Regions from separate parts of the Macrococcus bovicus genome, predicted to be linked through region 2. Evidence: riboswitches for the same ligand, from Rfam matches in the RefSeq annotation. Region 2 holds a riboswitch; the other holds the start of a gene.

The links. A riboswitch is a leader RNA that binds a small molecule or an ion and turns the genes downstream of it on or off. The one in region 2 is predicted to bind thiamine pyrophosphate.
Region 1: linked by a shared signal. The riboswitch ahead of QSV55_RS05265 (ABC transporter substrate-binding protein) and the one ahead of QSV55_RS00900 (ECF transporter S component) in region 2 are both predicted to bind thiamine pyrophosphate.

The regions. Positions count from the first base shown of each region.
Region 1 is NZ_CP128470.1:959,712-964,139, forward strand. Features, by position in the region: gene QSV55_RS05255 (2-oxoacid:acceptor oxidoreductase subunit alpha) at 1-1,175, shown strand, start outside; gene QSV55_RS05260 (2-oxoacid:ferredoxin oxidoreductase subunit beta) at 1,175-2,038, shown strand; TPP riboswitch at 2,043-2,141, shown strand; gene QSV55_RS05265 (ABC transporter substrate-binding protein) at 2,179-3,180, shown strand; gene QSV55_RS05270 (thiamine-binding protein) at 3,180-3,467, shown strand; gene QSV55_RS05275 (ABC transporter permease) at 3,464-4,204, shown strand; gene QSV55_RS05280 (ABC transporter ATP-binding protein) at 4,197-4,428, shown strand, end outside.
Region 2 is NZ_CP128470.1:98,166-102,593, reverse strand. Features, by position in the region: gene QSV55_RS00915 (M20/M25/M40 family metallo-hydrolase) at 1-482, opposite strand, end outside; gene QSV55_RS00910 (energy-coupling factor transporter transmembrane component T family protein) at 646-1,437, opposite strand; gene QSV55_RS00905 (ABC transporter ATP-binding protein) at 1,430-2,839, opposite strand; gene QSV55_RS00900 (ECF transporter S component) at 2,826-3,401, opposite strand; TPP riboswitch at 3,471-3,571, opposite strand; gene QSV55_RS00895 (amino acid permease) at 3,670-4,428, opposite strand, start outside.

The DNA.
Region 1 (4,428 bases), 860 kb from region 2:
TGGCGGATAGTGACGGGATAGGTCACCTCTTCATGATCGGTAATGAAGCCATTTCACTCGGTGCATTAGCGGGCGGTGCCCGTTTTATGGCGGCCTATCCGATTACACCGGCATCAGAAATCATGGAGTATATGATTGATAAGCTGCCTCGTTTCGGCGGTACAGTGATACAGACTGAAGATGAGATAGCGGCAGCCGTCATGGCTATCGGCGTCAACTATGCCGGTGTCCGGGCATTCACAGCTTCAGCAGGTCCGGGGCTTTCCCTCATGATGGAAGCAATCGGTCTGTCCGGCATGACAGAACAGCCGCTCGTTATCGTCAACACGATGCGCGGAGGTCCTTCAACTGGGCTGCCGACAAAACAGGAGCAGTCAGACTTGATGCAGATGATCTACGGGACGCACGGCGATATACCGAAGATTGTTATCGCGCCGACGACCGTGGAGGATGCTTTTTACTTAACGATGGAGGCTTTTAATCTCGCAGAAGAATATCAGTGTCCGGTTATTCTGTTAAGTGACCTGCAGCTCTCCCTCGGCAAACAGACGGTACCTGAACTTGATTATAGCCGTCTTGAGATCCGCCGCGGCAACATTGTCAGTGATGTGCCTGACTCAGATACGAAAGACTATTTCAAACGTTATGCAGTGACAGAGACAGGTGTTTCGCCGCGTACGTTACCTGGCACTAAGAACGGCATCCATCATGTGACGGGTGTTGAACATGCTGAAGACGGTAAGCCGTCAGAATCACCTGTCAACCGTATTAAACAGATGGAGAAAAGGATGCGCAAGATTGAGGCGCTGAAGATTGAGCAGCCTGTAGTTGAAAGCGGCGGCCACGATGAAGCAGACGTCCTTGTCATCGGCTTTATCTCAACGCACGGGGCCATTGAGGAAGCAATGACGCGTACAGATCTTAAAGTCAATCACATGCAGATCAGACAGCTGCATCCGTTCCCGACTGAGGAGGTCCAGGCTGCACTTGATAAAGCGAAGAAAGTGATTGTCGCTGAAAATAATTATCAGGGTCAGCTTGCACAGATCATCAAAATGAATACACTGCATCACAATAAAATCACAAGTTTCGTCAAATATGACGGAACACCATTCCTGCCACATGATATTGAAGAAAAGATCAATACAGTGGTGGATGAAGGAGTCGAGAAATAATGGCAACATTCAAAGATTTCAGAAATACTGTTAAACCGAACTGGTGTCCAGGCTGCGGTGATTTCTCCGTCCAGGCTGCGATTCAAAAAGCAGCAGCGGGTGTCGGACTTGAACCGGAGAACCTCGCCGTCATTACGGGAATCGGCTGTTCAGGCCGGTTATCAGGTTATATCAACTCTTACGGCTTCCACAGCATCCATGGTCGTGCACTGCCGCTTGCTCAAGGTGTGAAGATGGCAAACCAGGAACTGACCGTCATTGCTTCAGGTGGGGACGGCGACGGCTTTGCGATTGGTATGGGCCATACGATTCATGCGCTGCGCCGTAACATCGATCTCACCTATATTGTCATGGATAATCAGATCTATGGGCTGACAAAAGGTCAGACGTCACCTAGTTCAGCGCATGGATTTGTGACGAAGACCACACCTAAAGGTTCAATCGAGAAGAACGTTTCACCGCTTGAACTGGCGATTACAAGTGGCGCTACATTCATCGCCCAGAGCTTTTCATCAGATATCAAAGAACTGACGGCTATCATTGAAGCGGGTATTCAGCATAAGGGCTTCTCGTTCATCAATGTCTTCTCACCTTGTGTCACCTATAATAAAATCAATACGTATGACTGGTTCAAAGAAAATCTGACTAAGATCGCTGACATCGAAGGCTATGACCCTTCAAATAAAGCGCAGGCGTTATCCACTGTCATTGAGCATGACGGCCTGGTGACGGGGATTATCTATCAGGATACGGCAACACCAAGCTACGCAGAACAGATAGACGGCTACAGTCAGAACTTATCGCAGGCCGAGATGAAAATTACACAGCCTGAATTCAATGAACTTATGTTACAATTTAAATAAATCATAAAAACACTAGGGGAGCTTTTTGCTGAGACTGGAGGAATCCTAAACCCTTTTAACCTGGTCAGATAATGCTGACGGAGGGAAGTGTCTCAAACACAACCTTCTGCAGGTTGTGTTTTTTTAATGGAGGATAACTGATGAAAAAACTTTTGATAGGTGCAAGCTGTCTGATTCTACTGGCGGGCTGCAGTGAGCAAGGGACGAAGAAAGAAGACAAGAAAGAGGCTAAGGAACTGAAGAAAGTCACACTGATGCTTGACTGGACGCCCAATACCAACCATACAGGAATCTATGTGGCGAAAGAAAAAGGCTATTTCAAAGCGCATGGTCTGGACGTGACTATTAAGACACCAGGCGATGTGACAGCGGACCAGCTTGTCGCTGCTAATAAAGTTCAGTTTGGAATCAGTGCACAGGAGCAGGTCACGCAGGAACGGACAGAAGGTGTGCCGGTCAAATCGATCGGGGCTATTATCCAGCACAATACGAGCGGCTTTATGAGCCTTGCTTCTAAAAACATCCATTCACCTAAGGACTACGCAGGGAAAACTTACGGGGGCTGGGGCGCACCTATTGAGCGGCCATTTATTGATGCAGTCATGAAAAAAGACGGCGCGGATGTCAAGGATGTTAAAGTCGTCAATATGGGCAATACGGACTTCTTCACAGCCTCCAAGAAGAATATAGATTTCGCCTGGGTATTCTACGGCTGGACGGGTATTGAAGCGGAGACACGCGGCGAGAAAGTCAACATGCAGTACTTAACAGATTACGATAAAAATCTTGACTATTATACGCCGCTGATCATTGCGAACGAAAAATATATCCAGTCAGATAAAGAGACGGTTGATGCCTTTATGGCGGCTGTACAGGAAGGCTATGAGTTTGCGATTGATAAGCCGAAAGCAGCCGCTGATATTCTGCTGACCGAGGCGCCGGAATTAAAAGAGAGTAAGGAACTGGTCTATAAGAGTCAGGAATACCTGAAGGATAAATATCAGGATGACGCGAAGGAATGGGGCCTGCAGGACAAGAAGGTCTGGGAGAATTTTGCGCACTTTATGAAGGAAAATGATATCATCAACAACGACTTCAATGCTGACGATGCATTTACAAACGAATTTGTGGAGGGAAACTGATGGCAGACACTTTGATGAGCATTCAAATCATACCGAAGACGCCTAACGGTGAAGATGTGATTCCATATGTCGACAAGGCGATTGAAGTCATTCAGGCGAGTGGCCTGCCTTATGTTGTCAACCCGCTGGATACAACGATAGAAGGGGATATGCCGGAACTTCTTCAACTCATTGAAGATATGAACAAGAAAATGATGGCTGAAGGCGTGGTCAGCGTTATTTCTCAAGTGAAGTTCTATCATGCTGAAGAGGCTTCTATGGCAGAACTCGTCAAGAAATACCGATGAGATACTCTCTGAAGTTTGGTCTCTTCATCGCCGTCCTGCTGCTGCTCTGGGAGATGCTCGTTCGCCTGCTTCATGTCGATAGCTATACGCTACCTGCACCGAGTGCTATTGCAACCGCATTCATCACAGCATTCCCGGACTATAAGGATGACCTGGTGCCGACCATCCTGCTTGTGCTGGCAGGCTTGCTGGTCTCTATAGTTGTCGGTGTAGGGATGGCCGTGATGCTGCATCTGATCCCTGCACTTGAGCCGTTTATCTATCCATTACTTGTCGTCAGCCAGAATGTACCGGTCATCGTGATAGCACCGCTTCTTGTCATCTGGTTTGGTTTCGGCCTGCTGCCGAAGCTGATTGTGATCACACTCGTCTGTTTCTTCCCGGTGACGGTCAGTCTGCTGGAAGGATTCAGATCAGTGGATCAGGATTTAAGGAAATATATGCTGATAGCCGGGGCAAGTCGTATGCAGATCTTCAGAAAATTAGAATGGCCGGGCAGCATGCCTTTTCTGTTCAATGGTTTGAAGATTGCCGGGACATACTCTGTTATGGGCGCCATTATTTCAGAGTGGTTGGGCAGTGACAAAGGTCTCGGCAAATATATGATCATTGCCCAGCGTGCCTTCCAGGTGGACCGTGTCTTTGTAGCACTTGTATGGATCGTGATTTTTGCGCTGGTCATCTTCAGTGTGATCAAAGTCTTGGAGAAGCTGACGGTGAGGTGGAAACATGATTAAATTAAAACTGCAGAATATCAGCCATTCCTTTGGCATGAACCCTGTTCTAGAGCACGTGAACCTCGAGGTGAAAGACCAGGAGTTTGTGACGATTCTTGGACCTTCCGGCAGCGGGAAATCGACGATCTTCAACATTATCGGCGGGCTGTTAACCCCTGTCGCAGGTGACGTCATATTAGACGGCAGGCAGGTAGTAGGACACACGGGCCACGTCGCCTATATGC
Region 2 (4,428 bases):
AGATTGATATCCCATTCCTCAAGAATCGCTTTTTCGATTAATGACAGATGAAGCATAAGACCCGGCTTCATGTCCATCGAACCACGTCCAAAGAGATATTCTCCGCTTGCCAGATCTTCTTTTGCTGTCGCATTCAAATAGGCATCGTCTTCTTTGAATAACGTTGTAATTGCATCCATATCAAATGCTGCCTGGGCATAATCACCGAAGTCATCGATGCCCACTGTATCGTAATGACTGATCAGTACGATGGTTTTTTTGGAGCTACTTTTGTAATGTGCCATCAGCGTATGTCGACCATCCCCAGTCGGCGCTAGGATTACCTGTTCTTCCCGCTCCTTAAAGTAAGGTAAATCCATAAGCATCTGCTGAATAAAGAACGGAAACTGCTTCTCTCCTTCTGACAGTGTCACACTATCAAATTGAACAATCTGCTTCAGAAGAGCTGCACGTGCTTCTGCGTTTTGCCATAAACTCATCATGTCTATCCCCTTTCATATAGTTCTATCATAAGCCCTGGCTCCTAAAAGATAAAGTACACATTTACTGTCATCATCTGACTATCAATCTGCATCATGATAGCGCTATCTTCATAAAAATACTGCACGCCTTATCCTGTCATTCAGGATAAGGCGTAGGCACGTTCTATCTTACATCTTCAAGTCCAGTAATAGGCAAGGTAGCTGCCAAAAGAAACGCAGCGACAACTACCGCTATCATCAGAATAATAAAGATTGCATCATAAAAACTGAATGGCACGCGGTAATAGTAAGTTCGAGGACCATCCTTAAAACCCTTTTTCTCCATGGCAACAGCCAGCCGGTGTGCTTTACGTATATTCTGACTCATCAGCGGGATCAACAGATGCTTTAAACGTCTGACACCTCTGTACTGACCCGGATCTATCATCTGATAACGCATCTTCAGCGAATTTCTGAGCTGAAAGAAGGACTCTATCATCAACGGAACCATTCGTATCGCTGCCATAAAAGCATAGGCATACTTCGGTCTGACTTTTAAATGCTGCATCAGGCTATAGAAAATCATGACAATCTGAGTAGTAAAGGCAATCGTCAGCCCGAGACAGCTCACAGTAAGGGTCCTGAGCGACAGATGAAGACCTCTGAAGAGACTCTCTGTCGTAATATGAACCATCCCCCATTTAAAAAGTGTCTCGTGCCCGTCGCCATAGAAAATCATAAAAAGAGAAGAAGTGAGACTGAAGAGTGCGATAACCGAGAAAATGACCAATACAAGCTTTAAGCGTGTTCCAGAAAAAAGCAGCATGAAAATGAACATCAATAATGTCATATAAAGCATGACATCAAAACGGTGGATGAAGATGACCAGAAAGAAGAGCAAGACACCCGCTGCCATCTTCGTCAGGATATTCACATGGTCCATCACCGTCATCCGTGTCTTAAACTGTTCATACATAGGGTGCACCCACTTCTTTCAGCTGATTCTCTGCAATATGGAAACGTCTTGTCGGATAACGTGACACGATATGCGGATCATGTGTTACCATCATCACAGTCTGACCTTTCTCCACCCGCTCCCAGAAAAGTGTCAGCAGCTGGAAGGTATTATGACTATCCAGGCCGAATGTCGGTTCATCGAGCAGAATCATATCTGCCGGGGAACTAAGCGCTGTCGCGACACTCAGCCGTCTTTTCTGGCCCATCGACAGTTCAAAAGGATGCTGATGACTGACATGCTTGAGCTGCAAAAGCTCAAGCATCTGTATCGTTTTATCTTGTGCCGTTTCCTTATTCTGATGATAGTAGTTGACATAGACTTCATCATAGACGCTGTTCTCGATGAACTGGAGTTCCGGATTCTGATAGACCAGATACAGATGGGCGGCAGCATCGCGGACAGTTCGGAGCCTTTTATCCCGATAATGCATCACACCATCATAAGGGATCATCTGGAGCATCGCTTCAAGAAGCGTCGTCTTTCCCGTACCATTCTGGCCGGTGATGACAATCCATTCCCCTAAGCCGATCTGCAGCTCCTCGACTGCGTACAGCGTTTTTTTAGCGCGTTTAATCATGCCATTCTGGTAGTGAAATACCGGTTCGACTTTTTCTTTCTTCTGCAAAGCAGCGGGCGCGTGCTGCCAGGCATTCGGATGCCATATACCATATGCTGATAGAAGCGATTCGTAATGCTCTAATATATAGGAAGGCGCACCTTCCTGGACAATCTCGCCTTTTTCATTCATCACTATGACCCGGTCAACATGCCACCAGATATGCTCGACTTTATGTTCAACAATCACGACTGTCTGGTCATGCCAAAGAGCAATCAAGAGAGACCAGAGCTGTTCTGTCGCTTCAGTATCCAGCATGGCAGAAGGTTCATCTAAAAAGAGGGTCTCAGCCTGCTGAAGTAAAGTGCCTGCGATCGCCAGTTTCTGTTTCATGCCACCACTCAGCTGATGGATGAACTGACTTTTATCGACATCCAGCTTTACTTCTCGAAGAACGCGTTCAATACGCTGGTCCATTTCACCTCGTGGCACTTGTCTGTTTTCCAGAATAAATGCCAGCTCCTCATAGACTTTCGGCATACAGAACTGACTATCAGGATCCTGAAAAATCACAGCAGCATGCGGATCAATCAGCCGTTCCTCGTACTTCAGAGGCAGCTCGATCAACTCAGGTACAATACCTGCCAGTACGTTGAGGAGCGTGCTCTTCCCGCAGCCGGAAGGTCCTAATAACAGTACCTTTTCCTTTTCTTTGATATCAATCGATAACCCGTCAAATATCTTATCCTTAGCCCCGGGATATTTCAGCCGCAGATCTGTTACCTTAAGTTTAGAGTGCGTCATAATCTTCCTGTGATGCAGAGCGGAATAGACGGGTTACACCGGTCTGATCAAGTGCCTTGACGAGTATATAAGGGAGAATGCCCGCCAGCACTGCCCCGCTGAGCAGCCGGAAGACGATGAAAAGAATCAGATTCCACGTTGCGACTTCGCTCATGTAACCATAGAAATAGTCAATCGGCAAACTGATGAAGGCCGCGGCAAGACCTGCTAAAATACATACCATGACACTACGGGAACGATATCTGAAAGCCATGAAAACCAGTTCACATGCCAGACCTTGCAATAAGGCAAAGACAAATGTCGGAATATCAAACTTCCCCATCACGATCGTTTCACCGGCACCTGCTGCAAATTCTGCCAGTAAAGCAATGCCGAATTTAGGTACAATCAAGTAAGCCACGACAGCTGCTGCGAACCACATGCCATAAGTCAGCTGTTCAATATGCAGCCCGAACGGCTTAATGGCTTCATAAGGCAGCCACCATAAATTGTAGATGAAACCAAAAATGACTGCTACGAGCACTGTCACTAAAATATCTGATAACGTCAGACCTTTTCTCATTTCTATCTCCTCCTCAACAAAAAACACGCAACCATCACAAGATGATTGCGCGTCAAAAAAGACATAGAAAATAAAATCTACACACTTTCCTCCGCTAGCATCAACTAGATCAGGTTCAAAGGGTTCGAGGTTACCTCGTCTCAGTTACAATAACACCCCTAGTGTTTCTGTTATGTATTTGTATTTAAACTGTATACCTGTCCGTCCTTAAAGTCAATCATATTTCCGGAGAAATAAAAAAGCGATACCGAAGTATCGCTCATTCATATTAATCACGGTAGATGGCTCTTTCTTGTGTACCGCGTGCTTTATCCTTTTTATCATAGCCCAGCAGGAAGTATGCTGCTGTGACAACAGCAAGGAATACAAAGCCGATGATCACTGAAACACGTGTATCTGGATTGATCAGCATAAAGATCAGAACAAGGACTAAGAATCCAATTGTCAGCCAGTTTGTAACAGGGGCACCTGGCATCTTGAACGGATGATTCTCAATCAGTTCCGGATGTTTCTTTCTGAACTGCATATGGCTGAGCAGAATCATGAACCATGGCACCATACCCGGCAGGATAGATGCACTGTAAACATAGACGAAGATTTTATCAGCGCCTGGAATAACAACGTTCAAGATAACACCTAAGAAAATACCGATAGAGATTGCCAGTACTGCATAGAATGGCACACCTGTTTTTAATACTTTACCGAAGATAGCTGGCATTTTTCCTTCTTGAGCCAGTGTATAAACCATACGGCTAGAACTGAAGATACCTGCGTTACAGCCGGACATTGCCGCCGTAATTACGACGAAGTTAATCAGTCCAGCTGCAATCGTAATACCGATTTTAGCGAATGTCGCAACGAACGGGCTGCCGATCGTACCTAACTCGTCCCATGGATAAACAGTAACGATAACAAAGATTGCACCGATATAGAAAATCAGGATACGCCATACAATGCTGTTAACCGCTTTTTGAATATTTTTCTGAGGGTCTTTTGTCTCACCCGCAGTAATACCGATCAACTCAAC